DNA from 4 places in the Streptomyces sp. NPDC090032 genome. Region 3 is predicted to be linked to each of the others. Evidence: riboswitches for the same ligand, from Rfam matches in the RefSeq annotation. Region 3 holds a riboswitch; each other region holds the start of a gene.
What was found. A riboswitch is a leader RNA that binds a small molecule or an ion and turns the genes downstream of it on or off. The one in region 3 is predicted to bind cyclic di-AMP.

Region 1: it holds a riboswitch for cyclic di-AMP, as region 3 does, so the genes downstream of both, ACIPWY_RS28520 (NlpC/P60 family protein) here and ACIPWY_RS15875 (transglycosylase family protein) in region 3, are expected to answer to the same signal.
Region 2: it holds a riboswitch for cyclic di-AMP, as region 3 does, so the genes downstream of both, ACIPWY_RS15375 (M23 family metallopeptidase) here and ACIPWY_RS15875 (transglycosylase family protein) in region 3, are expected to answer to the same signal.
Region 4: it holds a riboswitch for cyclic di-AMP, as region 3 does, so the genes downstream of both, ACIPWY_RS22245 (C40 family peptidase) here and ACIPWY_RS15875 (transglycosylase family protein) in region 3, are expected to answer to the same signal.

What each region holds. Positions count from the first base shown of each region.
Region 1 is NZ_JBIVFF010000012.1:146,524-153,850, forward strand. Features, by position in the region: gene ACIPWY_RS28505 (alpha/beta fold hydrolase) at 1-218, shown strand, start outside; gene ACIPWY_RS28510 (M23 family metallopeptidase) at 451-2,091, shown strand; gene pcrA (DNA helicase PcrA) at 2,123-4,639, opposite strand; cyclic di-AMP (ydaO/yuaA leader) riboswitch at 4,893-5,055, shown strand; gene ACIPWY_RS28520 (NlpC/P60 family protein) at 5,064-6,233, shown strand; gene ACIPWY_RS28525 (tellurite resistance/C4-dicarboxylate transporter family protein) at 6,336-7,208, shown strand; gene ACIPWY_RS28530 (hypothetical protein) at 7,233-7,327, opposite strand, start outside.
Region 2 is NZ_JBIVFF010000005.1:568,710-576,036, forward strand. Features, by position in the region: gene mgtA (magnesium-translocating P-type ATPase) at 1-639, opposite strand, end outside; gene ACIPWY_RS15360 (tellurite resistance TerB family protein) at 849-1,304, shown strand; tRNA gene ACIPWY_RS15365 (tRNA-Met) at 1,363-1,436, opposite strand; gene ACIPWY_RS15370 (PP2C family protein-serine/threonine phosphatase) at 1,636-2,742, shown strand; cyclic di-AMP (ydaO/yuaA leader) riboswitch at 3,002-3,147, shown strand; gene ACIPWY_RS15375 (M23 family metallopeptidase) at 3,159-4,208, shown strand; gene ACIPWY_RS15380 (aldo/keto reductase) at 4,318-5,262, shown strand; gene ACIPWY_RS15385 (PrsW family intramembrane metalloprotease) at 5,321-6,667, opposite strand; gene trmB (tRNA (guanosine(46)-N7)-methyltransferase TrmB) at 6,713-7,327, opposite strand, start outside.
Region 3 is NZ_JBIVFF010000006.1:93,757-101,083, forward strand. Features, by position in the region: gene ACIPWY_RS15850 (NAD(P)/FAD-dependent oxidoreductase) at 1-21, opposite strand, end outside; gene ACIPWY_RS15855 (exopolyphosphatase) at 541-1,485, opposite strand; gene ACIPWY_RS15860 (DUF501 domain-containing protein) at 1,482-2,012, opposite strand; gene ACIPWY_RS15865 (septum formation initiator family protein) at 2,088-2,576, opposite strand; gene eno (phosphopyruvate hydratase) at 2,676-3,962, opposite strand; gene ACIPWY_RS15875 (transglycosylase family protein) at 4,288-4,980, opposite strand; cyclic di-AMP (ydaO/yuaA leader) riboswitch at 4,985-5,201, opposite strand; gene ACIPWY_RS15880 (transglycosylase family protein) at 5,326-6,300, opposite strand; gene ACIPWY_RS15885 (cytochrome P450) at 6,440-7,327, opposite strand, start outside.
Region 4 is NZ_JBIVFF010000008.1:297,813-305,139, forward strand. Features, by position in the region: gene ACIPWY_RS22230 (hypothetical protein) at 88-447, shown strand; gene ACIPWY_RS22235 (ATP-dependent Clp protease proteolytic subunit) at 623-1,258, shown strand; gene ACIPWY_RS22240 (hypothetical protein) at 1,266-1,574, shown strand; cyclic di-AMP (ydaO/yuaA leader) riboswitch at 1,909-2,110, shown strand; gene ACIPWY_RS22245 (C40 family peptidase) at 2,114-2,587, shown strand; gene ACIPWY_RS22250 (DUF6328 family protein) at 2,717-3,286, shown strand; gene ACIPWY_RS22255 (ATP-binding protein) at 3,308-3,742, opposite strand; gene ACIPWY_RS22260 (helix-turn-helix domain-containing protein) at 4,016-4,897, shown strand; gene ACIPWY_RS22265 (DUF397 domain-containing protein) at 4,907-5,143, shown strand; gene ACIPWY_RS22270 (8-amino-7-oxononanoate synthase) at 5,127-6,287, opposite strand; gene bioB (biotin synthase BioB) at 6,500-7,327, shown strand, end outside.

The DNA of each region.
Region 1 (7,327 bases), on a different contig from region 3:
GTTTCTGGAGCGACCTCGACCAGATCATGGTTCCGCTGGAGACGGCCTGCATCGACCACCCCGACCTGATCGCGCAGAACGTCCGCGTCACCGGCGTCGGGCACCTCGCGCTCCCCGTCCACCCGGCGGTCGCCGCCGGCATCCGGCAGGCGCTCGACGCCGTGGAAACGGAAGGAACGCGCGCCACCGACTCGGTAAGCGGTCTGACAGTGGCCTGACCGCGACCTGACCCTGGCCTGATCCTGCCTCCGGATCGGTCTCCGAACTGGCCAAACGTCGAACGATTCTCGAACGCAGAGCCAAAGCTCTGCCCACAGTCCGCCGAAAGACGGCCGAATGCCCGTTTCCTGCGAGCGGGAAACCTGCCGAAGATTGTCGAGCCCGCGTACCGCCGGGTACAGTCACCGCACTGCTCTGGCAGCCCCTGTTGTCGAGGCGAAAGAGAAGTTGGTGAACGACCGTCACCCGTCGGGGACTCAGACCTCCCCGGCCCCGGCTCAGGACGCCGACTACGCGCCCTACGCTCCGTATGACCAGCAGAGCGCGCAGTACGGCGACTACACCGGTTACGACGGCCACGCCACGGGCGGTTTCGCGGCCGACCCGCTCTTCGGCGACCTTCCCGGCGCGCAGAGCACCGGCTCGTACGACAGCAGTCAGTGGGCGACCGGCGCGCACCAGACGCTGACGGGGCAGGAACCCCAGCACCACGACCCGTACGCGGCACAGCAGCACGCCTCCGCGTACGGCACCGGCAGTTACGACACCACCGCCGCCTGGGGGACCGCCGCTCACGAGCAACTCGGCGGTATTCCGGCCCAGTCCGGACCGGACCATTCCGGCCAGTGGGACAACAGCGCGTGGGCCGACCAGACCGGGCAGTGGGACGCGAGTGCCTTCGGGGCGCAGGCGCAGGGATTCACCACGCAGGACGCGTTCGCCACGCAGACCTTCCAGGCACCGGCGGCCTTCGAGACCGGGACGTACGGGACCGGGACCTTCGACGCGCAGGGCTTCGAGACCCAGACGTTCGAGGCCCAGGCCTATGAGACCCAGACGTTCGAGGCCCAGCCCTTCGCAACACAGACCTTCGAAGCGCAGACCTTCGACACCGGCGCGTACGACGCCACCGCGTGGAACTCCGCGGGCACCGAAGGCGACGACAGCGACCTCGACGCCCGTCACGACTACGGGCAACCCGACGCCGCCGAGCCCGAGTTGAGCCACAACGACGGGCACACCGACGGCCTCAGCGACGTTCACCACGACAGCTACGGCGACGGCCTGGACGACGTCGAGGAGATCGTCGCCCGCGACGAGCGGCCCGCGCCGGTCACCCCGGCCCAGCGCGCACGCTCCCGCCGCCGCTCCCCCGCCAAGCGCTCCGCGCTGCTCACCGTCGCGGTGCCCTCGGCGTGCGTGATGGGTGTCGCGGGTGTGGCCGCGGCCTCCGTCGGCGGCATCGGCGGCGATGACAGCAAGGACACGACGGCGGCCTCCGCGCCCGACGCGACCGCCGTGAAGCCCTCCGTCGCCAACAACAAGCTCGACACCCAGCTCGCGGACCTCTCCGCGGACGCGGGTGACTTCGCCGACCGGGCGAGCCGCACCCAGGAACGTATCGACCTCAGGGCCAAGCAGCAGGCCGAGCGGAAGCAGGCGGCGGAGGAAGCGGCGCGCAAGGAGCGGCTGCGGCCCAAGTTCGTCCTCCCGGTCAAGCAGCACGGACTGAGCGCGTACTACGGGCAGGCGGGTATCAACTGGATGTCCGTGCACACCGGCATCGACTTCCCCGTCTCGTACGGGACGCCGGTGATGGCCGCGACCGACGGCACCATCCGTACGCAGTGGAACAGCGCGTACGGGAACATGGCGATCCTGACGGCGAAGGACGGCACGGAGACCTGGTACTGCCACCTCTCCAGCCACGCCGTGATGAGCGGACCGGTCAAGGCCGGCGACCTCATCGCGCACTCCGGGAACTCCGGCAACTCCACCGGTCCGCACCTGCACTTCGAGGTGCGTCCCGGCGGCGGCTCGGCCGTCGACCCGCTCCCGTGGCTGCGCAGCCACGGGCTCGACCCGACGTAGGGCCGAGCCCCGGCAGCAGTCCTCCGGCCCCCTACAACTTCTCCACCGGCGCGTACCGCAGCAGCAGGCGCTTCGGCTTGGGCTCGCCGAAGTCGACCGTCGCCTCCGCGTTCGTCCCCGTGCCCTTGACTCCGACGACCGTGCCGAGGCCGAACTGATCGTGCGTGACCCGGTCCCCCACGGACAGCGCAACGACCGGCTTCTCGGTCGCGCGGCGCGTGGCGAACGCCGGTGTCGAGCGCGAGCGCGACGACGAGAGCGACGCGGCGATCCCGCTCGCCGGTCCCGCCGACTTGGCGGGCGCCATGGCGCCGGTCCGCTTCCACTCCAGATGCGCGTCCGGGATCTCCTCCAGGAAGCGTGACGGCGGGTTGTACGAGGGCTGGCCCCAGGCGCTGCGCAGCGTGGAGCGGGTCAGATACAGCCGCTCACGCGCGCGTGTGATGCCGACGTAGGCGAGGCGGCGCTCCTCCTCCAGCTCCTTGACCTGGCCGAGGGAGCGCATGTGCGGGAACACGCCGTCCTCCATGCCGGTCAGGAAGACGACCGGGAATTCGAGGCCCTTGGCGGTGTGCAGCGTCATCAGCGTGATGACGCCGGAGCCGTCGTCCTCCTCGTCCGGGATCTGGTCGGAGTCGGCGACGAGCGCGACCCGCTCCAGGAACTCGGACAGCGTGCCGACGCTCGCCTCGCCCTCGGCCGCGCCCTCGGTGGCGCCGTCCGCCGTCGCACTCTCCTGCTCGAACTCCAGGGCCACGGCGGCGAGTTCCTGAAGGTTCTCGATGCGCGTCTCGTCCTGCGGGTCCGTCGACGACTGCAACTCGGCGAGGTAGCCGGTCCGTTCGAGCACGGCCTCCAGGACCGTGGCCGGGCCCGCGCCCGACTCGACGATCGTGCGGAGGTCCTCCATCAGCGTGTTGAACCGCTTCACCGCGTTCGTCGAGCGGGCCGCCATGCCGTACGCCTCGTCGACCCGGCGCAGCGCCTGCGGGAAGGAGATCTTCTCGCGCTGGGAGAGCGCGTCGATCATCGCTTCGGCGCGGTCGCCGATGCCCCGCTTCGGCACGTTGAGAATGCGGCGCAGGGGGACGGAGTCCTCGGGGTTGGCGAGCACCCGCAGATAGGCCAGGACGTCCCTGACCTCCTTGCGCTCGTAGAAGCGGACTCCGCCGACGACCTTGTAGGGCAGGCCGACGCGGATGAAGATCTCCTCGAAGACACGGGACTGCGCGTTCGTCCGGTAGAAGACGGCGACATCGCCGGCCTTCGCGTCGCGCGCGTCCGTGAGCCGGTCGATCTCGTCGGCGACGAACTGCGCCTCGTCGTGCTCGGTGTCCGCGACGTAGCCCGTGATCTGCGCGCCCGCGCCCGCGTTCGTCCACAGGTTCTTGGGGCGGCGGGATTCGTTGCGCTCGATGACCGCGTTGGCCGCGGAGAGGATGGTCTGCGTCGAGCGGTAGTTCTGCTCGAGCAGGATCGTCGTCGCGTCCGGGTAGTCCTCCTCGAACTGGAGGATGTTACGGATGGTGGCTCCGCGGAACGCGTAGATCGACTGGTCCGCGTCACCCACCACGCACAGCTCGGCGGGCGGGAGGTCGTCCGCGCGGGGCGGCTCGTCCTCCGCGCGACCGCTGTCGGCCGAGCCCACCAGCTCTCTGACCAGCGCGTACTGCGCGTGGTTCGTGTCCTGGTACTCGTCGACCAGGACATGGCGGAAGCGGCGGCGGTAGTGCTCGGCGACGTCCGGGAAGGCGCGCAGGAGGTGCACCGTCGTCATGATCAGGTCGTCGAAGTCCAGCGCGTTCGCCTCGCGGAGGCGGGACTGGTACATCGCGTAGGCCTGGGCGAGGGTCTTCTCGAAGCCGTCGGCGGCCTGGCCCGCGAAGTCCTCCTCGTCGATCAGCTCGTTCTTCAGGTTCGAGATCTTGGCGCTGAAGGACTTCGGCGGGAACTTCTTCGGGTCCAGATCGAGGTCCCGGCAGACCAGGGCCATGAGGCGCTTGGAGTCGGCGGCGTCGTAGATCGAGAACGACGACGTGAAGCCGAGCTTCTTCGACTCGCGGCGCAGGATGCGCACGCAGGCGCTGTGGAACGTCGACACCCACATCGCGTTCGCCCGCGGGCCGACCAGGGACTCGACGCGCTCCTTCATCTCGCCCGCGGCCTTGTTCGTGAACGTGATCGCGAGGATCTGGCCGGGGTGCACACCGCGCTCACCGAGGAGGTACGCGATGCGGTGCGTGAGCACGCGGGTCTTGCCGGAACCCGCGCCCGCCACGATGAGCAGCGGGGAGCCGCCGTGGACGACGGCCGCCTTCTGGTTCGTGTTCAGCCCGTCGAGGAGCGCCGCCGGGTCGAGCGCCGGGCGTGGGGCGCCGTCCCGGTAGTACGCGTCCCTGGCCGGGGGCACGTCGAACTTCCCGTCGAACAGGTCGTCCGGAACGTCCTCCGGAGCCGTGTCGTCCTCGGGCGGCGGCGGGGCATGTTCCTCACTGGCCTTCGAAGCCGTGAGGTCCGCCAGGAAGCTGTCGTCAAAGAGGCTGCTCATCGCTCTACGAGTCTAGGCCGCCCCACTGACACCCACGGCCGCCCCGGAAACTTCGCCCGACTTCGCGGACCCGGCCACCTCTCGTAGTGCGCGAATCACGCTCCGTAAGGGTTACCGGAGGTCACGAACAAGATTGCCGAAGGTCACGAAAATGTATCGGGCATATCGAACATCAACCTTCACAGCAGCCACACGAGTTGGCTAGCGTGCTCCGCGGGCCGCCCGTCCCTCCGTCGGCAACCACGCCGCGAACGGGTCGCCCCCGCTGAGTTCAGTACGCCGAGAGGCATGGAACCGGGGACCCACGACCTTTGGGGTGAATCGGCCGACGACCCGTCAGGGACGGCCGTAGGGCAGCCTTCCGAATATCCGCCCGAACCCGACAGCTAACCCGGTAGGCGGTCATGGGAAGGAGACGCGCCCCTTGGCGTCGCACCGCAAGCCGCGCACCAGGACAGCCGGTCCCCGCACGGCCCCCGTCGTCGGCATCACCACGGCGGCCCTCACCTCCATCGCCCTGCTCTCGCAGAGCGCGAACGCCGCCCCGTCCGCGCCCGCGAAGCCGAGCCTGGAAGAGGTCCAGAAGAAGGTCGACACCCTCTACCACCAGGCGGGCGTCGCCACGGAGAAGTACAACGCGGCCAAGGAGCGCACCGCCAAGCAGCAAAAGCACGTCGGTGACCTGCTCGACGACGTCGCACAGCGCACCGAGAAGCTCAACAAGGCCCGCCAGGAGCTCGGCACCTTCGCCGCGGCCCAGTACCGCACGGGCGCCGTCTCCGACACCGCGACGCTGCTTCTCGCCGACGACGCGCAGGACTACTTCGACCAGGACCAGCTGATGAGCCGGCTCACGAGCCGCCAGAAGAAGGCCGTCGACGACTACCAGACCGAGCAGGCCGCCACGACGAAGAAGCGCACGGAGGCGGCCAAGAGCCTTGAGACGCTCACCACTTCGCAGGCCACGCTCAGGAGCACGAAGAGGGACGTCCAGCAGAAGCTCGGCGACGCCCGCGAACTCCTGTCGAAGTTGACCGCCGAGGAGAAGGCGCGGCTCGCGGCGATCGAGAAGAAGAAGCAGGAGGCCGCCAGGAAGAAGGCGGAGGAGCTGGCGCGTCAGCAGGCCGAGGCGGAGGCCAAGCGCAAGGCGGCCGAGGAGACGCAGCAGAAGGAGAACCCCGGCACCGGTTCGGACACGGGTACGGGTACGGGTACGGGCTCCGGAAGCACCGGCAGCGGCTACGCCGCCAAGGCCGCGAAGGTCATCGCCTTCGCCGAGTCCCAGGAGGGCAAGCCGTACGTGTGGGGCGCCACCGGCCCGGACTCGTACGACTGCTCGGGCCTCACGCAGGCCGCGTGGAAGGCGGCCGGCATCTCACTGCCGCGCACGACCTGGGACCAGGTCAAGGTCGGCACGACCGTCACCACGGCCAACGCGCAACCCGGCGACCTGGTCTTCTTCTACGACGACATCAGCCACGTCGGCATCTACATCGGCGACGGCAAGATGATCCACGCCCCGAAGCCGGGCGCGAACGTCCGCGTCGAGTCGATCTACTACATGCCGATACACAGCGTGGTGCGTCCGGCCTGACCGCCTTCGTGGGGTTACGTTCGGGCGGTGCGCGGCCCGAACGCAACCCCACGCCCCGGACCCTCCTGGTCCCAGCTCCCGCCGGCAGCCGGCGCCGCCGTCATGGCCACCGGCATCATCTCGGTCGGCCTGCGACTGACCGGTTATCCGGTGCTGTCCGGCATCATGCTGGTGCTCGCCGCCGCCCTCTGGCTGCTCCTCGCGGCGGACTTCGCGAAACGGCTGGTGCGGGAGCGCGACCGCTGGCAGTCCGAGGCGGACACCCCGCCCGCGCTCACCGCGGTCGCGGCGACGGCCGTCCTCGGCACCCGGATCTCCCTGTTCGGATGGCAGACCCTGGCCGAGGCGCTCCTCGCCCTGTCCGTGGTCGTCTGGCCGGTGCTGATGATCAACGTCGTACGGCACTGGAAGCCGCGGATGCCGGGAGGCGTGTTCCTCGGCTGCGTCGCGACACAGGGCCTCGTCGTCCTCGCGGCGACGCTCGCGCCCGCGGTCGGGGCGCACTGGCTCGCGTTCACGGGAATGGTGCTCTTCTGGGGCGGGCTCGTCCTGTACTGCTTCGCGCTGCTCCGCTTCGACCTGCGCGAGGTGGCCTCCGGCGCCGGGGACCAGTGGGTCGCGGGAGGCGCGCTCGCCATCTCCGCGCTCGCGGCGTCGAAGCTCGTCGCGACGGGTCTGTGGAACGAGGACGACACGGACGTCCTGCGCACCGTGAGCTTTCTGCTGCTCGCGCTGGACGTGACCTGGTACGTCGTGCTGGTGCTGGCGGAGGTGCGGTGGCCCCGGCCGCGTTACGACATCCGGCGGTGGTCGACGGTCTTCCCGATGGGAATGACAGCGGCGGCGGCACTGTCCGTGGGCGCCGCCGCCGATGTGACCTGGCTCAAGGGGCCGGGGCAGGTGCTGGTGTGGGTCGCCGTGGCCGCGTGGCTCGCCACCCTGTTCGCGACGTTCAGGTCCGGAGCAGCACGCTGACTCGGGTCCCGAACACCGGCCGGCTCAGGTCCAGAGGACCGCGATGAAGATGTTCGCGGTGGTCAGGAGGCCGACGAGGCCGAACAGGCCCTTGTCGACCTTCTCGTCGTCCCGCTTCA
Region 2 (7,327 bases), on a different contig from region 3:
CGCGCTCCCGGACGCCACGCTGCCGCCCTGGAAGCACAGTTGCGTCGACTCGCCGTCCGCGGGCAGGTCCACCGGACGCTTGTCGACCGGCACCGACTCCCCGGTGAACGCGGCCTGTTGCACGCTCAGGCCCTGCGCCCGCAGGAGTCGTACGTCGGCCGGGATCAGGTCGCCGGGGCCGAGACGCACCACGTCGCCGGGCACCAACTGGCTTACGGGGAGCTCGCGTTCGGCCGGTGAGGCGGTCTCGTCGTCGCCGGGGCGGCGCAGCACGGTCGCCGTCGTCGCGACCAGGTCGCGCAGGCCCGCCATGGCGCTGTCCGCGCGGCGCTCGCCCGCACAGCGCAGGCCGCAGCTGATGGCGACCAGGACGAGGATCACGCAGGCGGTGCCCCAGGCCGCGACGGCCGCCGAGACGAGGCCGAGGCAGAGCAGGACGCCGGTGAACGGGTCACGCAGGCTGCGGGCGGCGAGGCGGGGCCAGGACAGGGGACGCGTACCCGGCGGGACGTTCTCGCCGTGGCGGGCCAGGCGCCGCTCGGCCTCCGCCTCGGTGAGGCCGTACGGGCCGCTGTCGAGGGAGCGCAGGAGCTGGAGCGTCGTACGGCCGGGGGCCGTCTGCGGGGCGGTGTCGGTCACTCTCGGGCGCCGTCAGCGATTCTCGGGTGTCGTCACCGTCGTCTTCTCCCGTTCATCGGACCGCGAATCCCGTTCACCGGACCGCGAAAGGCTCCCCCGTAAGGGGTTCGAAGGCTTCGAAGGGTTCAGTTTAGGGGCGGAACTTTTGCCGCTCCTCGCTAGTTTCTACAGCGCTGTAGAAGATCATTATGTGTCGAACGAGGAGAGTCATGGCCCTGTGGGATCGCTTCAAGGAGTCCGCGTCGACGATGCAGACGCAGCTCATGGCGAAGAAGAACGACCTGAAGAGCGGCGCCTTCCGTGACGCGAGCATGGCGATGTGTGCGCTGGTCGCCGCGGCCGACGGCACCGTCGACCCGGCCGAGCGCAGCCGCGTGGCCCAGCTCATCTCCTCGAACGAGGTGCTGCAGAACTTCCCGGCGGACCAGCTCCAGAGCCGCTTCGACGCGAATCTGAACAAGCTGACCGCCGACTTCGCCTTCGGCAAGGTCAGCGTTCTCCAGGAGATCGCCAAGGCGAAGAAGAAGCCCGCCGAGGCGCGCGCGGTCATCCAGATCGGCATCGTCATCGGCGGCGCCGACGGCGACTTCGACAAGACCGAGCAGGCCGTCGTCCGCGAGGCCTGCCTGATGCTCGACCTGCCCCCGCACGAGTTCGACCTGTAAAGGGACATGGAATACACCGAAGGCCCGGAACCAATGGTTCCGGGCCTTCGGCCTTCAGTAGCGGGGACAGGATTTGAACCTGCGACCTCTGGGTTATGAGCCCAGCGAGCTACCGAGCTGCTCCACCCCGCGTCGGTAAACACGACTCTACGCCATTGCGGCGACAGAACGCGAATCGGTTGCCCGGCGTTCCGCGATCCGCCGCCCCGGACCCCTTTCACCCGGTCGGTCCCGCCAGGTCGCCCGTCGCCTGTCCGGGGGGAACTCTGGAGTGGGGCCCGATGACGTGCGCAGACGCGGGACCGACGCGGACGGTGGCGGGAGACGAGTGGTGGGGCAGCGAGGAGGGCACAGACGAGAGACGGAGCAGGGCCTGTCCCGCGCCCGGTTCCTCGTACGTCTGGTACCCGTGCTCCTCGTCGTGATCGGGGCGGTCTACGACTACGTGACGCCGTCGACGTTCACCGGCGTACCCCTGTTCACCGCGGCCCCGCTGGTCGCGGCCCCGTTCTTCTCGCCCCGTGGCACGCTCCTGACCGGCCTCGCGACCGTCGCCGTCGTACTCGGGGTGCATCTCAGATACACCCGCGATTACGACACCGACGCCATCACCGAACTCGTCACGGTCGTCACCGTCGCCGTCCTCGCCTGTGTCATGAACCGCGTCGTGCGGCGGGGCAGCGAGCAGCTCACCTCTGTGCGTCAGATCGCCGAGGCGGCCCAGCGCGCCGTTCTGCCCGAGCCCGCGGAGCGCATCGGCGGCCTCGAGATCGCCGCCCGCTACGAGGCCGCCCAGGCAGGCGCCTTCATCGGCGGCGACCTGTACGCCGTGCAGGACACCCCGCACGGCGTACGGCTCGTCGTGGGCGACGTGCGCGGGAAGGGCATGGGGGCGGTGGCCGCCGTGGCCGTCGTCATCGGTGCCTTCCGGGAGGCGGCCGAGCAGGAGGCGACGCTGGAGGCGGTCGCGCAGCGTCTGGAGCGGGCGCTCGCGCGGGAGGGGATGCGGCGCCACGGCCTGGACGAGACCGAGGGCTTCACCACGGCCGTGCTCGCCGAGATCCCGCACGGCAACGGCCTCGTACGGGTCATCAACCGGGGCCATCCGGAACCCCTGATCCTGGGCGGCGACGGGGCGCTCAAGGTCCTGTCGCCGCCGGAGCCCGCGCTGCCGCTCGGGATGGGCGAGCTCGGCACCTGGCCCGACCGCGCTTCGGAGACGGAGTTCCCGTCCGGGGCGACGCTGCTGCTCTACACCGACGGCCTCTCGGAGGCGCGCGACGCGCAGGGCACGTTCTACGACCCGGCGGCGCGGCTCGCCGGGCGGATGTTCTCCGGGCCCGATCCGCTGCTGGCCGCGCTCGCCGCCGAGGTCCGCCGGCACACCGGGGGCGGCACGACGGACGACATGGCTCTGCTCGCCGTGAGACGGCCGTGAAGCGGCTGTGAAGCAGCCGTGACCACCGTCATCACATTACGTAGTCGAACGGCGCCACTGCGCATAACATTTGACAAACCGTCAGATGAATCGCCCGTTCCGACGACCGGTCAACTCGCCCGATTCCGCCCGCTGGTGCCCCGATAAGTCCAGGCCAAAGGCGTTAACGATCAGTCGGAACAGCTTGGAATCGAGCCCTGGTGTCTATTAACGTTCGATAACGCAGCGCGGTCGTCCCAGCCGTCACAAGAGATGGCTCCGTGCGCACGCGCCTAATCCCGCAAGGGAGCCGGGGAACCACCAACTTGGGGTGAATCGGACGTCTTTCCTTGCGGAAGGCGTCGGTAGGAGACCTTCCTGCTCCGAACCCGTCAGCTAACCCGGTAGGCGAGAAGGAAGGAAAGGAGTGCGCCCCAGTGGCGTCCAACCGGCCTGCCCCAGAGTTCTCCTACGCGCCGATCGACGAAGCCTTCGGCTCAGCGGACGAGCAGACCTGGGAGGAGTGGAACCCCACCGAGGAGTCCATTCGCCCCGTACGCGGCAGGCACCGCGTAGCCAAGCAGCGCGGCGGTCTCGCGCGCAGCTCCACCGTTCTCGGCGTCGGCGTGATCGCGGCCGTCGGCGCGGGCGGCATCGCCACCGCGCAGGGCGGCAAGCCCCCCGTACACATCTCGATGCCCGACCTGTCGGCCGTCAAGGACTCCCTGCCCGACGCCAAGTCGCTGCCCGGCGTGGGCGCGCTGATATCCGACGACTCCGACGACTCGTCAGGCACCTCCGCGAGCCCGCTGACCGAAGCCGGCGTCAGCACCGCGGACGCCGCGCAGGGCACGACCGCCGGTGAGGCCCTGCGCGCCCGCATCATGCAGCAGGCCGAGCAGCAGCAGGACCAGGCCGCCCAGGCCGAGGCCGCGGCCGCCGAGCAGGCCGCCGCGAAGAAGGCCGCCGACGACGCCGCCAAGGAGCGGGACGCCGCCACCGCCAAGGCCGCCGCCGAGAAGAAGGAGGCGGAGGAGGCCGCGAAGAAGAAGGCCGAGGCCGAGCGCCTCGCCAAGCTCGCCAAGAGCTTCACGCTGCCGGTCTCCTCGTACACGATCACCGGTACGTTCGGTCAGCCCGGTTCGATGTGGTCCTCCGGCTATCACACGGGTCTCGACTTCGCCGCTCCGACGGGTACGCCGCTGAAGGCGATCCACTCCGGCACCGTCAAGGAGGCCGGCTGGGCGGGCGCGTACGGCTACCGCACCGTCCTGGAGCTGCCGGACGGCACCGAGCTCTGGTACTGCCACCAGTCGTCCCTCAACGTCAGCGCCGGCCAGAAGGTGACCAGCGGCGATGTCATCGGCCGCGTCGGCGCCACCGGCAACGTGACCGGGCCGCACCTCCACCTGGAGGTCCACCCGGGCGGCCAGGCGACCGGGGTCGACCCCGCTCCGTGGCTGCGCTCCAACGGTCTGACGATCTGAGGCTCGCGCCCTCCGAACCCCGGCGGTCCTGACGGCAACCCCCCGACGTCAGGACTGCCGGTCCGGCGTGACCGGAATATCTTGATCCACATCGGTGTTGTGACTCGTCATGACTTCTCTTCGCAAGCTCGGCTCGTCAGACCTCGAGGTGTTCCCGCTCTCCCTCGGCGGCAATGTGTTCGGCTGGACCGCCGACGAGGCGCAGTCCCTCGCCGTGCTCGACGCGTACACCGCCGCCGGCGGCAACTTCGTCGACACGGCCGACGCGTATTCGGCGTGGGTTCCGGGCAACAAGGGCGGCGAGTCCGAGACCGTCATCGGCAAGTGGCTGGCCGCGCGCGGCAACCGCTCCGATGTCGTCATCGCCACCAAGGTCGGCGCCCACCCCGACTTCAAGGGCCTGTCCGCGCACACCATCAAGTCCGCCGCCGACGAGTCCCTGCGCCGCCTCGGCACCGACTACATCGACCTCTACTACACGCACTTCGACGACCCGTCCGTGCCGGTCGAGGAGATCATCACCGCCCTCGACGAGCTGGTGACGTCGGGCAAGGTGCGCGCCATCGCCGCGTCGAACCTGACCCCGGAGCGGCTCCAGGAGTCCCTGGACTTCTCCGACCGCGAGGGCCTCGCCCGCTACGCGGCGCTCCAGCCGCACTACAACCTCGTCTCGCGTGACACCTACGAGGGCAGGCTCCAGGAGGTCGCCTCGCGGGGCGGTCTCGCGGCCGTCCCGTACTACGCCCTGGCGTCCGGGTTCCTGACGGGCAAGTACCGGCCGGGCACCGAGGTCGACAGCGTGCGGGCCGAGGGCGCCGCCAAGCACCTGCAGACCGAGCGTGGCCTGCGCGTCCTCAAGGCCCTGGACGAGGTGGCGCAGGCGCACGGCGCCGAGGTCGCGACCGTCGCCCTCGCCTGGCTCGCGTCCCGCCCCACGGTGGCCGCCCCGATCGCGTCCGCGCGCACCGTGGAGCAGCTGCCGGCGCTGGTGGCCGTGGCCGAACTGGAGCTGACGGACGCGGAGCTCTCGAAGCTCACCGAGGCGTCCGCCTGACCCGGACGTGGGCCCTGCAGGCGTCCTCAGTGGCGGTACGGGGGCCCTGCGGGCGTTCTCAGTAGCGGTACGGGTTGGGCGCGTTGTGCGAGTTGTGCGCGGGGAACGGGGCTGCCGGCCCCGCGTACACCGGGCCCGCGTACATCGGCGGCACCCACATGGGGGGTGCGGTGGCGCGGGACGCGTAGGCGAGGGCGGGGCGGGCCGCGTGGCGCCGCGCCCACATCTCGTCGAGCAGCTTCCGCTCCCGTACGACATAGTCCGCGCCGGCCCGGCCGCGCCGCCCGCGGTGGCGCAGGAGCGCGAGTGAGGTCGCGTACTGCTGGTACTGGGCGACGACCCTGGCCGTCTCCTTGCCGCCGTGGTGCTGCGCGAACTCGCGGGCCAGACGGCGGGCGCGCATCGAGCCGAGGGCGAACGGCTCGTCCTGGCCGACCCAGCCGGCCGCCGCGTACGCGGGCAGCTCGGAGCGCACCGTGCGCAGTTCGCGCTGGCGGGTCCCGATCGCGAGCCAGGTCAGCAGGCCGAACGCGGGCATCATGAACAGCGCGTAGACCCCGAAGAAGCCGAACCGGCCGAACGCCGACGAGCCGTTCCACGTGGCGTGCATGCCCATCGCGAGCAGCAGCCCGGCGAGGGGCAGGAACACGCGCCGCACCGGGCCGCGGTCGGGCGCCGTCCAGGCCGCGAGGCCGAAGCCGATACCGGTGCACACCGTGAACAAGGGGTGCGCGAACGGCGACATGACGATGCGTACGAAGAAGGTGGCGACGGTCACCGAGGCGATGCCGCTGCCGCTGTTGAGCTGGTCGGTGCCGAAGGCGTTGCCCAGATAGAGGATGTTCTCGGTGAACGCGAAGCCGGTGGCGGTGACCCCGGCGATCACCATGCCGTCGACGATCCCGGTGAAGTCCCTTCTGCGGAACAGGAAGATGAGCAGGACCGCGCAGGCCTTCGCGGACTCCTCGACGATGGGCGCTATGACCGTCGCGCCGAGGGTGTCGGCGTTCGAGGGGTCGGCCGAGTTGGTGGCGATCCAGTGCGTCGCGAAGCTGTTGGCGACGATCGCGATGAGCGCGGCGGCGCAGGCGCCCCAGGCGAAGGCGAACAGCAGGTTCCGCCAGGGTCCGGGCGCGACCCGGTCCAGCCAGCGGAACGCGGCTATCAGCAGCGGGACGGGCAGGACCGCGAGGCAGATCCCGACCAGGAACCCCTTGGTGCCGGTCTGTTCCCGCACGAGGGCGAGGATCACCAGGCCGGAGAGCGTCAGGAGCGAGACGAGCGCCCAGGCGTGCACGGCCTTCCGCTCCCACCAGCGCGGATGCCGCAGTGTGCCGGGCCCGGGAGCGCCTGCTCCGGGCTGCGCGTACGGAAACGCGTTCGGATACGAGGGATAGGTCGCCACAGCGTCGACCCTAACGAGCGATGGGCTCGGCCGCGACGGTGTCTGTCAGTCCGCGGCGGCGGCCGGTGCGTGCTCGGCGCGCAGGAAGAGCAGGTCGTGGACCACATGGCCCTTGTCCAGGCCCTGTCCCTCGAAGCGTGTGAGGGGGCGGAACGCGGGCCGGGGCGCGTACCCGCCGTCGGCCTGCGTGTTCTCGTAGTCCGGGTGTTCGGTCAGGACTTCGAGCATCTGCTCGGCGTACGGCTCCCAGTCGGTCGCGCAGTGCACGAGGGCGCCGGGCTTGAGGGGGACCTTGGCGAGGCTGAGGAACTCCGGCTGGATCAGGCGCCGTTTGTGGTGGCGCTTCTTCGGCCAGGGGTCGGGGAAGTAGACGCGCAGCCCGTCGAGGGAGGCCGCGGGGAGCATCTCGCGGAGCAGGATGATCGCGTCGCCGTTGGCCACCCGGACGTTCGTCAGGCCGTTCCGCTCGGCGAGGCCCAGGAGGTTGCCCTGGCCCGGGGTGTGCACGTCGACCGCGAGGATGCCGGTGTCGGGGTCGTCGGCGGCCATCTGCGCCGTCGCCTCGCCCATGCCGAAGCCGATCTCCAGGACGACGCGCTTCCTGCCGTCGAACAGCTCGTCGAGGTCGAGGACGCGCTGCCCGTCGATGTCGAGGCCCCA
Region 3 (7,327 bases):
GGGACGCTCCGTGGTGCTCATGCCATCGAGTATCCACCTGTCCCGAGGGGGTCGCTCGTGCGCCCCTTCACAAGCACGGGTGGGGCCTCTGCTACACTTCGCCGCCCACGTGACGGAGGTCATGACGCCGGCGGGGAACCACCGTATAACTCCGCTCGTTCCGCACCCCTGTTGAGCTGCCGCTCCAGGCATTCGGCGGGGGTGGACCACTCGCCCGGTTCATCTGTCCGTAACAAGTCTGGAACGCCCCGCACGTCAGCCGCCAGGGCCCCAGGACCCCCTTCCGCGGGCCATCTGACCCAGAACCTCGCCCAACAGGGACCAATTCCTTGTGAAGAACTTCACGAACTTTCCCGACGGGGTGTCGCGGGAGCGTGTCGCCCCCCTCCTTGACCGCGCTCAGACGACGTCCTGAACGCTCAGCGGAGTCGCCGTCAGGCGGTACCGGAACGTCAGAAGGGGGGCCGGGAAGGGGCCCGGGAAGGGGGCAGGAGGCGGCCGGGAAGGGGGCGGGAAGGGCCCCGGAGCCGGACGGACGAGCTAGGCGATCGACCAGGCGATGCCGTCGAGGATGTCGTGTTCGCTCACCACGACCTCCTTGGCGCCGATCCACTCCATGATCAGGCGCAGCACCAGCGCCCCGGAGGCGATGACGTCGACGCGGCCCGGGTGGATGACCGGGTTCAGGGAGCGCTGGTCGTGCGTGGACGTCAGCAGCCAGTCCGTCAGCTCGGCGACCCGCTCGTAGGAGATGCGGGAGTGGTGGATGGCCACCGAGTCGTACTCGCTCAGGCCGAGCGCGAGGGCCGCGACCGTCGTCACCGAACCGGCGAGGCCGACGAGCGTGCGGGCCGCGGTCAGCGGGACCAGCTGTGTGACCAGGTCCAGGGCCTCGACGATGTCCTCGCGGATCGCCTCGATCTGCGCGGGCGTCGGCGGGTCGGTGACCTTGCCGTCCTCCCCCACCAGGTGGCGCTCCGTCATACGGACGCAGCCGATGTCGACGGAGTGCGCGGCCACGACCGTGTCCTCGCCGACGACGAACTCGGTCGAGCCGCCGCCGATGTCCACGACCAGGTAGGGCTTGTCGAGGTCGGCCCGGCCCGTCAGCTCCTTCGTCGCGCCGGTGAAGGAGAACTCGGCCTCCTGGTCACCGGTGATGACCTCGGGCTCGACGCCCAGGATGTCCATGACTCCGCGCACGAAGTCGTCCCGGTTCTCGGCGTCGCGGGACGCGGACGTGGCCACGAACCGGATCTTCTCGGCGCCGTGCGCCTTGATGATCTCGGCGTACTCGCGGCAGGCCGCGAAGGTCCGCTCCAGCGCCTCGGGCGCGAGCCGTCCCGTGCGGTCCACGCCCTGCCCGAGCCGCACGATCGTCATGCGGCGGTCCAGGTCGACGAGTTCACCCGTCACGGGGTCGGCGTCGGCGACGAGCAGCCGGATCGAGTTCGTGCCGCAGTCGACGGCGGCGACCCGGGTCACTCGCTGTCCTCGGGCGCGGCCGACACGCAGGGACCCTTCGCCCACCACTCGGGCAGCATCGCGATCGCCTCGTCGCCGAGCGGGTTCACGCCCGGGCCCGCGGCCAGCGAGTGGCCGACCAGGACGTGCAGGCACTTCACCCGGTCCGGCATGCCGCCCGCGCTCGGGAAGCCCTCGAGGACCTCGATGGCGTCACGGCGCGCGATGTAGTCCTCGTGCGCCTTGCGGTACGCGTCCGCGAGCTCGGGGTCGGTCTGGAGCCGCTCCGTCATCTCCTTCATGACGCCGTTCGCCTCCAGGGTGCCGATCGCGGACGCGGCGCGCGGGCACGTGAGGTAGTACGTCGTCGGGAAGGGCGTGCCGTCCTCGAGGCGCGGGGCCGTCTCGACCACGTCCGGGTTGCCGCACGGGCAGCGGTGCGCGATGGCCCGCAGGCCGCGCGGCGGGCGGCCGAGCTGCTCCTTGAACGCCTGGATGTCGGCGTCCGTGGGCGTGGTCGGCTCGGTCTGGGGCGGGGGCGTGTCCATGCCTGGGGGCTTTCCTTCAGTGAACTTCGGTGGGGTACTACGGAATTCAGGGGGTGGGGAATTCGGTGCGGCCGGTCAGTTGTCGGGGCGGTCGGCCTTGTCGACGCCGTCCCAGACGTTCGAGTACCAGGGCCGGCCCGCCGCGCCCTGCTCGGAGCGGGTGCGCTTCGCCGCGTCGGGGTCGCGCGCGATGTAGCCGGTCTCGCCCGGCATCACCAGGTGCAGCCGTTCGCGGATCCGCTGCTCGGCGTACGAGTCGTCCTGCCAGCGTGCCTTCTCGTCGCGCAGCCTGTCGACCCTGCTCTGGGCTTCCTGCCGCTGGCGCTGGAGGTCGGCGATCTGCCCGCGCTGGGAGACGTACTGCCTTATGGGGTAGGCGAGCGCGACGACCAGCGTGCACAGGACCAGGGCGAGGAGCGCCGCGCGGCCGGTGAGGCGGGAGCGGCGGGCCTGGCGTCTGGTCTGGGAGCGGTAGACGCGCTCGGCGGTCTGCTCGCCGAGCAGACGCAGCCGGGTCGCGGTGGAGAACCGGTCACGTTCCCTGTCCCGGACTCTCCCGGCCATCTTCGCGCCTCCCCTTTACGTGCGTACGTCCCCGCACACGGTACGGGACCGGGTGCGGGGACGTACGTACGACGCTTCGCTTCCTGCGGAGCCTGTGGCTCAGCCCTTGAAGCGGGGGAACGCGCTGCGGCCGGCGTAGACCGCCGCGTCGTCGAGGATCTCCTCGATGCGCAGGAGCTGGTTGTACTTGGCGACGCGGTCCGAGCGGGCCGGGGCGCCGGTCTTGATCTGGCCGCAGTTCACCGCGACGGCGAGGTCGGCGATGGTGACGTCCTCGGTCTCACCGGAGCGGTGGGACATCATGCACTTGAAGCCGTTGCGCTGGGCCATCTCGACGGCGTCCAGGGTCTCGGTCAGCGAACCGATCTGGTTGACCTTGACGAGCAGGGCGTTGGCGGAGCCCTCCTCGATGCCGCGGGCGAGGCGCTCGGGGTTGGTGACGAAGAGGTCGTCGCCGACGATCTGGACCTTGTCGCCCAGCTTCTCGGTGATGACGTTCCAGCCGGCCCAGTCGTCCTCGTACAGCGGGTCCTCGATGGAGACCAGCGGGTACGCGGAGACGAGCTCCTCGTAGTACTCGGTCATCTCGGCGGCCGAGCGGGACTTGCCCTCGAACTCGTACTTGCCGTCCTTGTAGAACTCGGACGCGGCGACGTCGAGCGCGAGCGCGATCTGCTCGCCGGGGACGTAGCCGGCCTGCTTGATGGCCTCGACGATGAGGTCGAGGGCCTCGCGGTTAGAGCCGAGGTTCGGGGCGAAGCCGCCCTCGTCGCCCAGGCCGGTGGACAGGCCCTTGGTCTTCAGCACCTTCTTGAGGGTGTGGTAGACCTCGGCGCCCCAGCGAAGGGCCTCGGAGAAGGACTCCGCGCCGATCGGCGCGATCATGAACTCCTGGATGTCGACGTTGGAGTCGGCGTGCGACCCACCGTTGAGGATGTTCATCATCGGGACGGGCAGCAGGTGCGCGTTCGGGCCGCCGAGGTAGCGGAACAGCGGCAGGTCGCTGGCCTCGGAGGCGGCGTGCGCGACGGCGAGGGAGACGCCGAGGATGGCGTTGGCGCCGAGCGAGCCCTTGTTGTCGGTGGCGTCCAGGTCGAACATCGCCTGGTCGATCAGGCGCTGCTCGGTGGCGTCGTAGCCGACGAGCTCCGGGCCGATCTGCTCGATGACGGCGAGGACGGCCTTCTCGACACCCTTGCCCTGGTAGCGGTTCGGGTCACCGTCGCGGAGTTCGATGGCCTCGAACGCGCCGGTGGACGCACCGGACGGGACAGCGGCACGACCGGTGCTGCCGTCGTCGAGGCCGACCTCGACCTCGACCGTGGGGTTGCCTCGGGAGTCCAGGATTTCCCGGGCTACGACGACGTCGATGGACGGCACGAGCATCTCCTTCTGGGATGTGACGCAACTACGCCGGGCCGCATGGTCCGGCAACACCTGAGCCTATCCGGCTCCGGGCATCGCCCTGCCGACCGACCGGCCCGTGGACAAAACCGAGAGCGAATTGTTTCCGAACGGAACAAAAAGTCTCGGCCGACAACGGACGAAAGCCCAGGACCCCTCACGCACCGAAGCCCCGCCCCGGGCGCGACGGGGGAATGCGCACCCGGGGCGGGGAGTCCTTGGGGACCTGGCGTGGTACCGGCCGTCCGCCGAAAGCCGGCACCCGAGCGGCCTGAGCGCTACCGCTCGCCGCTCGCTCCTCTCCTGCTTACTTGAGGTGGAGCTGCTGGCCCGGGTAGATCAGGTCGGCGTCCTCGACGATGTCCTTGTTCAGCTTGAAGAGCTTCGCCCAGCCGCCCTTGACGTGGTGCGCCTCGGCGATGGTGCTGAGGGTGTCGTGAGCCTTCACCTTGTACTCGCCGTCACCCTTCTTGACCTTCTTGCCGGCCGGGGTCTCGACGGTCTTCTTCGACTCCTGCTTCGGGGCGGCAGGCGTCGTGCGCTCCTGGCTGCGGGTGGTCGGCTGCTCGGCCTTGCGCTCCTGCTGCGGCTGCGGGGCGGCCGGGGCGGGGGCGGCGGAGCCGGTCGAGGCGGCGGACAGGCCCACGCCACAGCTCGGCCAGGCACCCTTGCCCTGGCTGGCCAGGACCTTCTCGGCGACGGCTATCTGCTGCGCCTTGGAGGCCTTGTCGGCGGTGGAGGCGTACGCGGTGCCGCCGTACGCGGCCCACGTGGACGAGGAGAACTGGAGGCCGCCGTAGTAGCCGTTGCCGGTGTTGATCGACCAGTTGCCGCCGGCCTCGCACTGCGCGACCGCGTCCCACTCGGAGGCAGTGGCGGCGGAGGCACCGGTGGCGCCCATCAGCGGGACGGCGACGGCGGCACCGGTGACACCGGCGAGCGTGGCGACACGGACGGCCTTGGACGGGCGGCGGTGCTTGCCCTTGCTGGAAAACAGCATCGAGAGATCCCCTCACCGACGCCTACGAGGTGAGCTGTCGGGTTCGGGCCGGATGAGTGCCCGGTCGCACGTCTTGCGTGCGACTTAACCCCAAGCCGGTCGTCCGGCCGTCTTTCAACGGCCGGGACCGGCACTTACCTTGGGTCCCCCGCTCCTGCCTACGGCGCTTACGCGACGACTGTTCCCGTACGGACATTGGCAGGATTCGGCGTGACATCCGACGGGGCCCGCTGTGGCGAGCGGTGATGACCGTAAGCAGCGGATCGCCCTAATTTCAAAGACGATCAGGGCCTTTGAGACCCATCTCTCACTCTCGCCAAAACGGACATTAATCCCGAACTGCCGTTACTTTTCGCCCGATTCGAGCCCAAGATCCAGACTCTGACCAGGAAGGATGAGGTTCGGGTCCGCACCCACCGTCTTCTCGTTCCCGGCGTACAGAGCGGCCCATCCGCCGTCCACGTCATGGGTGTCGGCGATGTCCCAGAGGTTGTCGCCGGCGCGGACCGTATAGGTACCTTCGTCCGGATTCGCGGCCTTACGACCACTTTCGTCACCGCGCGAGGCGTGGCGGCCCGCGCTGTCGTCGGCGCGCGAGGAGCCGGCGGTGTCGTCCTCGGCGGCGTCACCGCGGTGCCGGCCGGCGGTGGGCGGCGTGGCGGAGTCCGAGTCGGTGGAGGCCTCCGGTGAGGGCTCGCCGGGGGTCGAAGTCGAGCCGTCCTGGCCGGACTTGTCACCCTCGGAGGCATCGACATCCCGGGCGTTATCTACGGTATCGCCCGACTTGTCGCGATTCTTCTCTCGGGAGTCGGCCTTCGTGCCCGAGGACGCGGAGTCCGACGGCTCATCGCTCGCGTCGCCCTTCGCCTCGCCACTCCCGGAGTCACCGGCCGACGCCGACGGGGTCGGCAGGGCCGCACCGGGGTCGACCTCGGCCGCGGCGTCGTCCGCCGTGAGCCCTGAGGTGACCGAGCAGACCGGCCACGCCCGCGGGCCCTGGTCGTCGAGGACCTTCTCGGCGACGGCTATCTGCTGCGAGCGGCTGGCCTGGTCGGCGCGCGGCGCGAAGTCGAGGCCGCCGTAGTTCTCCCAGGTCTCCTGGGAGAACTGGAGCCCGCCGTAATAGCCGTTGCCCGGATCGGCGCTCCAGGAGCCGCCGCTCTCGCACTCGGCGAGCTTGTCCCACGTGGCCGTCGACGCGGCGCTCGCGCTGGTCGCGCCGAGCAGAGGGATCGCGATGGCGGAGCCGGCCACTCCCGCGGCGACGATGAGCGCGGGAGCCTGGCGGGGGCGACGGTGACGACCGTTCCCGGTGAGCATGGAGGCGCCTTTCGGGGGCTCGGGGAATGCTGCGGCGGGTGGTGCCGCGATGACTGGTGAACGTAGCGGGAGTCGAACGCTTGTCACAAGTCGATGCAGCGCAGATCACGTGAAAGTCACAGTCCTGACGACCCGTCAGTTACGGGGCTTTGACCGGGCCTTCCTGTTGCGGCGTGAACTCGACCGGAAGCGTGCGCAATCCCCGCATGATGAGCCCGCCGCGCCAGCGCAAATCGGCAGGTTCCCCCGCGAGTCGCAGGTCCGGAAGGCGCGTCAGAAGCGTCGCGAGGGCGGTCTGCCCCTCCAGGCGCGCGAGGGGCGCGCCGAGGCAGTAGTGGATGCCGTGCCCGTATCCGAGGTGCTGATTGTCACGCCGGGACAGGTCGAGGGTGTCGGGGTCGTCGAAGCGCGCCGGGTCACGGTCGGCGGCGGCGAGGACGACGAGGACGGGGTCACCTGCGGCGATGTCCTGGCCGCCGACGGTCAGCGGCTCCGTGGCGAAGCGCCAGGTGGCCAGCTCCACCGGGCCGTCGTAGCGCAGGAGTTCCTCGATGCCGGTCGCCAGAAGGCCCGATTCGCCCTCTTCCAGGGAGAGTTGCAGGCGCTCGCGCTGCTCGGGGTGGGTGAGCAGGGCGTATGTGCCGTTACCGATGAGGTTGATGGTGGTTTCAAAACCGGCGAACAGGAGGATGAAGGCCATCGCGGCGGCCTCGTTCTCCGTCAGATGCTCGCCGTGGTCGGAGGCGCGGATGAGGCCGGAGATCAGGTCGTCGCCGGGCTCGTCGCGCTTGCGGTGGATGAGCTCGACGAGATAGTTCCGGATCTTCTTCACGGAACGGGCGACCCCGCCGCGCGGGCCGCCCCCGTGGCGGATCATCATGCCCGCCCAGTCCCGCAGGTCGTCCTGGTCCTCGCGCGGGACGCCCAGCAGGTCGCAGATCGCGTAGATGGGGAGCGGGAACGCGAAGTCGTGGATGAGGTCCGCCTCACCCTTGGCGGCGAACTCGTCGATGAGCTGGTCGGTCAA
Region 4 (7,327 bases), on a different contig from region 3:
TCGTGCTGCATGGCTGCTTGCACGGATCCGACGGCGCCCCGCCCGGAACAGCGCCCGCGGCGGGGCCCGTCGGCCTAGGCTCCGCGCATGGAACAGAGCGAGATCATCTTGCGCGCAATCGGCGTCCTGACCGAGACCCAGGAAATGGTGCGCAGGCTCAGCAAGGATGCCGAGCCCGACATCGACACCGAGGACGCCCAGCTCGGGCGCCTGGTGACAGAGGTGTTCCCCTCCATCGAGATCCCGGCGGAATCGAGCGTGGAGGAGGCGGCGGAAGCGACCATCGCGGCGCTGATGCCGGTGACGATCTCCCTGGTGGGCGCGTTCGCGTTCCTTTTCTCCGAGCTGGCCGAGGTGCACGACTCGGGCCGGACCGACATCAAGTCCGCCGACCTCCTGCAACATCTCGCACTGCGCCTGTCCCGGACGGACGACGGCGACCGGTAGCCACGACGCAGGAGTACGTAACAGGGGGCCGCCCACGCGCATCGAGCGCGGGCCGGCCCCCTTTCTCGCGCTCCGCACGCCTCCAGCCTTTTCCGCTCTCCGTACGTCCTGTACATTTTTTACAGAAGCAGCGACCGAGTAGCGACCGCGTGTCGCGCTCAAGGAGGCACGCGCCATGACCCGACCTTCCGCCCGCTATGTCCTGCCCGAGTTCACCGAGCGCACCTCGGCCGGGCACCGCACCCTCGATCCGTACTCCAAGCTCCTGGAGGAGCGGATCGTGTTCCTGGGGACGCCGATCGACGACACCTCCGCGAACGACGTGATGGCACAGTTCATGCACCTCGAGTACACCGCGCCGGACCGGGACATCGCGCTGTACATCAACTCCCCCGGCGGCTCGTTCAGCGCGATGACGGCGATCTACGACACGATCCGGTTCGTCAGCTGTGAGGTCGAAACCGTGTGCCTGGGGCAGGCCGCCTCCGCCGCCGCCGTACTCCTGGCCGCCGGGACGCCGGGGAAGCGGGCCATGCTGCCCGGCGCGCGCGTGGTGATCCAGCAGCCCGGCCTGCCCGAGCCGGCGCAGGGTCAGCCGACCGACCTGGAGATCGAGGCCCGTGAACTGGTGCGCATGCGGGCCCAGCTGGAGGAACTGCTCGCGCGGCACACCGGGCGGAGCCGCGAGCGCATCGGCGCCGACATCGAGCGGGACACGATCCTGCGGGCCCAGGATGCCGTGGAGTACGGGCTCGTGGACCGGGTCATCGAGAACCGCAAGACGTCCGGTTCCGCTCCCGGCGCCCGGTGAACCGCCGATGCTGCCGCCCGAGCTGCCGCCGCTGCCCGCACTGACCCGCGCCGAGTGCGAACTCCTCGACCGCTACCTGGAGGTGGTCGACCTGCTCGGCAGGATCAACCCGGCCAGGAGCGACCACACGTACGGCGGACTACGGGCCGCGCAAGCGCTCGTCAGCAAGGCGACGGCGCTCAGGGACGCCCTGACGCTCATGCATCAGCGGGGCGAGAGCGAGGTCCACGCGACGACGCTGGCTCGGGCTTTGCGGGTCCTGGACGGAGAAAGAAGGACACAACGCGTCACAGTGCCGCCGGAGACGGTCAATTGACGGTGCATTAGGGACCGGGGCGGTCGATTCGATGCGAACTGTCCGGGCCGGGGCCGAAACGGACCAGAAGAGGTACCCACATACGGAGTAGCCGGCACTCGCACATGCGAACCGGAAAAGTTGCGCGGAACGCGTACGCGGAGTGCGGAATTTCGCCTTCCGCTGCTGGTGCGGGCGTCGTTGGGACCCCCGCTCCGAGGTCGCAAGGAGTGCTGTCCACCCGAACAGATCAGTCGTGAGGACACTCACACAAGGCCGATTCGACCCTGCGTTCGCGGCGTTCGTGCGTGAAGATCCCTTCCGACGACAAGCCCCCGCCGCCGCGGCGGGGCGGTCCGTGCGGACGCCGAGTCCTGCCGCCGTACGGATGCCAGGTCGACAGAAGTGGATCGGCAGGAGTGGAGGACCCGAGCACGACGGGCCGCCGGAGCTGTTTTCCGGGCCGGTCCTTGGGGTGAAGCCGCACTTCGCGGCCGGGCAACTTCGCCAGCCCGAATCCGACAGGTCATCCTTCACAGGCGGCTGACGAAGGGTTGCGCATGACTGCGCTCAATCGTGTCCCGTCGCTGCTGACCCGGGCCGGCACCGCCTCGGCCCTCACGCTCGCCGTAACAGGTGGCAGCCTGCTGGTTCCCGGAGCCGCGCCCCAAGCGGAAGCCGCGCCACCGGCGACCAAGGCCCTCCAGATCGCGGCCTCCAAGAAAGGAAGCCCCTACCAGTGGGGGGCCTCAGGTCCCCACAGGTTCGACTGTTCGGGCCTGACCCGCTACTCGTTCAAGCGTGTGGGCAAAAAACTGCCCCGCACCGCCGCCCAGCAGTACAACAAGACCCGTCATGTCTCCGCGTCCCATCGCCAACGCGGTGACCTGGTCTTCTTCCACGCGGGCCGCGGCATCTACCACGTCGGCATCTACGCCGGGAAGGGAAGGATCTGGCACTCGCCGCAGACCGGTGCCGTGGTGCGACTGGAGAGGATCTGGACGAAGAGCGTCTGGTACGGGCGCGTGCGCTAGGTCGTGTCCGCAACGACCTAGGCGCCGCCTGACGGGTCCCCAGGGTCCTGGGGGACCCGTCAGGCGGCGCAGGGTGCACGCGCCCGCCCCGTCCGCCTTGGAACCGCGCGATGGGGTACTCGTGGTCGTATGGACGAGGACCGACCCGCAGGCGGCGAGGACGCCCGACGCGCCACGGGCCCGTCGAGCGGAGCTCAGGACCGGCCTCAGGACCGCCACGAGACGCGGCTGGAGCGCGCGGACCGGAACTTCGGCGAGCTGCTGCAGGAGCTGCGAGTCACCCAGACGGGCGTGCAGATCCTGTTCGCGTTCCTGCTGACGCTCGCGTTCACACCGAGGTTCCCGTCGCTCGACGGCGTGCAGCGCGCGACCTACATCGCGACCCTGCTGCTCGCGGTGCTCGCCGCCGCGCTCTTCACGGCGCCCGCGGCACTGCACCGCGCGCTGTTCCGGCAGGGCGCCAAGCCGGAGATCGTGCAGATGTCCTCGCGGCTCGCCTCGGCCGGCCTGAGCGTGCTGATGCTCGCCCTGGCCGGGTCCGTGCTGCTCGTCGTGGACGTCACCGCGGGGCGCGCGGCGGGCATCGCGGCGGGGGCGTGCACTTTTGCGGTCTGTGCTGGTCTGTGGGGCGTACTGCCGCGCCTCGTGCGGCGCTCGCTCACGCGGGCACAGGAGGGGACGGACGCCCCGTCCCCGTAGCCGTCTCGCACCCGCCGCCCTTCACGCCTGCGGGACGGGGACCGTCCACGGCAGGGCGATCCATACCGTCTTGCCGCCTTCGGGGGTGGGCCGGACCGACAGGCTTCCGCCGCACTCCGCGGTCAGCCAGCGGATGATCACCATGCCGCGCCCGTTGTCCTGCTGGACGGCGGCCGGCAGCCGCTTCGGGTAGCGCGGGTGGCTGTCCGTGACGCCGATGCGCAGTTGTTCGTCGCGCGCCAGATGCACGTCGACGGTGAAGACCGGTGACTGCCCGCGGGTGTGCATCACCGCGTTCGTGGCGAGTTCGGAGACGATGAGCCGAACGGTGTCGGCTGTTTCCGCGTCGCGCGGCATACCCCATTCGGCGAGTACGTCGCAGACATATGCGCGGGCCGAGGAGACCGAGGCAGGATCGCTCGGCAGAGTGACGGATGCTTCCTGGTGATCTGCCATGGCGACGTCGTCCCTTTTTTCGCCGGGGCCTGAATCCGACACATGGCGGATGACTCGAGGCGACCCCCGGACTGGTGCTTCGCGCCAGAGTGCCACTCCCGCTCGGCCCATGGAGCCAATCCCCCGGGATATGCATATATCTGTCGCTCGAAGCGGTGAACTCTGCGTCGGTGGGCCGCATTTGGGCGTACATCGCCGGCTTCCTCTACCGTCGGCTCAGAACAACGATCCACCGGGCCGGAAGGAGCCGGGCCGCAGGTCCAAGGAGACGGAATGAAACACGGTCCGGCGGTGCGCCGCCGCAGGCTCGGCGCGGAGCTGCGCGCGCTGCGTGCGCGCGCGCAGCTCACCAGTGGTGAGGCGGCCCGGCTCGTCGGCTGGCACCAGTCGAAGGTGAGCCGTATCGAGACCGGGCGCAGCGGCGTGAAAGCGTCGGACGTACGCCTCCTGCTCGATGCCTTCGAGGTCTCGGACCCCGGCATACGGGACCTGCTGGTCGCGCTGGCCGGGTCGGGGGACGACGGCGGCCAGCACTGGTGGCACGCCTACCGGGGTCTTCTGCCGCCCGCCTACCGGGACTTCATCAGCCTGGAGTCGCAGGCGTGCCGGGTGAGGACGGTCGAGACGTCCGTCGTGCCGGGACTCCTCCAGACGCCCGACTACGCGCGCGCGGTGACCAGGGCCGCGCTCGCCGGGCTGCCGGACGGGCAGGTCGACGCCCTGGTCGAGGTGCGGATCGCCCGGCAGGACGTGCTGCGTTCGGCGTCGCCGCTGCGGCTCAGCGCGGTGCTCGACGAGGCGGTGCTGCGGCGGCCGGTGGGCGGTCCCCGGGTGATGGCGGAGCAGCTGCGTCATCTCGCCGCCGTGGCGAAGCTTCCCCATGTACGGCTACAGGTATTGCCGTTCGCCGCGGGGGAGCATGTCGGACTAACCGGCCCTTTCGTTGTGTTCTCATTTCCGAACACTTCTGATCTGGACGTAGTAGTTCTCGACCATTTGACGAGTAGCCTCTACCTCGAGCGGAAAGAAGACCTCAAGGCGTACACGGACGCCTTTGACACCCTTCGGATCCACGCCCTTTCGCCCGGGGACTCACTGGATTTCATTGCCGGGATCGCCGGAGCACACCGCCCTGAGGTCAGTGAACGCACGTAAGGAGGCGCCATGTCAGCTCTGCCTCGGTACGTACCACCCGCCGCGGTTCCCAGCACCTCTCTGCACGACGCGCCATGGCGGCGAAGCAGTCGAAGTACCGGAATGAACAACTGCGTCGAGACGGCCGCGCTGCGTCGCGGCCCTTCGGCCGGGCTGCTCGCCGTGCGCGATTCCAAGCGCACGGCCGGACCCGCCCTGCTCTTCTCGCCCTCCACATGGGAGGGGTTCCTCAACTCCCTGCGGTGAACGCCGAGTCGGGAGCGTTGCGGCTGATCACCCGTACGGCCTCGACGATTTGATCGTCGGTCAGGTCGGCGCGGGCGGTCAGCCGCAGTCGCGAGATACCGTCCGGCACGGACGGGGGACGGAAGCAGCCGACGGCGAGGCCCGCTTCTCGGCAGTCGGCCGCCCAGCGCACCGCCTCTTCGGGGGACGGCGCACGCACGGAGACGACGGCGGCGTCCGGCCGTACGGCCTGGAGCCCCTCGGCGGTGAGGAGTTCGTGCAGCGAGGAGGCCACGGCGCGCGCCCGGTCGGCGCGCTCGGGCTCGCGGCGCAGCAGGCGCAGGGCCGCGAGCGCGGCGCCGGCCGCGGCGGGCGCGAGGCCCGTGTCGAAGATGAACGTCCGCGCGGTGTTGACGAGGTGGTCGATCACCCGGGCGGGACCGAGGACGGCGCCGCCCTGGCTGCCGAACGACTTGGAGAGGGTGACGGTGACGACGGTGTCGTCGGCGCCCGCGAGCCCCGCCGCCTGCGGCGCGCCCCTGCCGCCGTCGCCGAGCACTCCGAGCCCGTGCGCGTCGTCGACGATCAGGCCCGCGCCGAACTCTCTCGCCACATCAGCGAGTTCGGCGAGTGGAGCCGCGTCGCCGTCCACCGAGAAGACGGAGTCGGAGACGACGACCGCCTGCCCCTGATGTGTGTCGAGGGCCTTGCGTACGGCGTCCGGGGCGGCGTGCGGAACGACCTGCGTGGCGCCGCGGGCGAGCCGGCAGCCGTCGATGAGGGAGGCGTGGTTGCTCGCGTCCGAGACGATCAGGGAGCCGTGCGGAGCGAGTGCGGTCACGGCGGCGAGATTGGCCGCGTAGCCGGACGAGAGGACGAGGGCCGCCTCGAAGCCGCAGAACGCGGCGAGTTCGCGCTCGAGTTCGGTGTGCAGCTCCGTGGTGCCCGTGACGAGCCGGGAGCCCGTGGCGCCGCCGCCCCAGCGCAGCGCCGCGTCCGCCGCTCCCCCGGTGATCTCGGGGTGGCGGGTGAGGCCGAGGTAGTCGTTGCTCGCGAGATCGAGGACGGGGTTCGATGACGGTCGGGGGCGCAGCGTGCGGACGAGTCCGGCGCCGCGGCGCACGCGCTCCTGCTCGTCGATCCAGCCGAACGGCGATCCCGCCATGTGAGTCCCTCCGACGGCCGTGTCGCGACCGGTTCTCGAGTGGGGTGTGCTGTCCCGTGCCCGCTGCTGCTTTGTAGACAGTTTTGTAGGCAGTGCACAGACACTAGCGGGACATCCAGCCGACCAGTGTGTGGCAATACCCACACGTCGAACCGGCAGAGTTGTCCGGAGCCTCCTTGGCCTGAACAGGGGACGTAGGCCAGGATCGGGCTATGGACCTGCTGAACACGCTGGTGGACAAGGGGCTGCGGCGCGAGCTGCCGAGCCGTGAAGAAGCGCTCGCCGTTCTGGCGACTTCCGACGACGAACTGCTCGATGTGGTCGCCGCGGCCGGCAAGGTGCGGCGGCAGTGGTTCGGCCGGCGGGTGAAACTCAACTATCTGGTCAACCTCAAGTCGGGCCTGTGCCCCGAGGACTGCTCGTACTGCTCGCAGCGGCTCGGGTCCAAGGCGGAGATCCTCAAGTACACGTGGCTGAAGCCCGACGAGGCGTCGAAGGCGGCGGCCGCGGGTGTCGCGGGCGGCGCGAAGCGGGTCTGCCTGGTGGCGTCCGGGCGCGGCCCGACGGACCGGGACGTCGACCGTGTCTCGGAGACCATCGGAGCGATCAAGGAGCAGAACGAGGGCGTCGAGGTGTGCGCCTGCCTCGGACTCCTCTCCGAGGGCCAGGCCGAGCGGCTGCGCGGGGCGGGCGCCGACGCGTACAACCACAACCTCAACACCTCCGAGAGCACGTACGGCGACATCACGACGACACACACGTACGCGGACCGCGTCGACACGGTGCAGAAGGCCCATGCGGCCGGTCTGTCCGCCTGCTCCGGGCTCATCGCGGGCATGGGCGAGAGCGACGAGGACCTGGTGGACGTCGTCTACTCGCTGCGTGAACTCGACCCGGACTCGGTGCCGGTCAACTTCCTGATCCCCTTCGAGGGCACGCCCCTCGCCAAGGAGTGGAACCTGACGCCGCAGCGCTGCCTGCGGATCCTCGCGATGGTCCGCTTCGTCTGCCCCGACGTCGAGGTGCGGATCGCGGGCGGG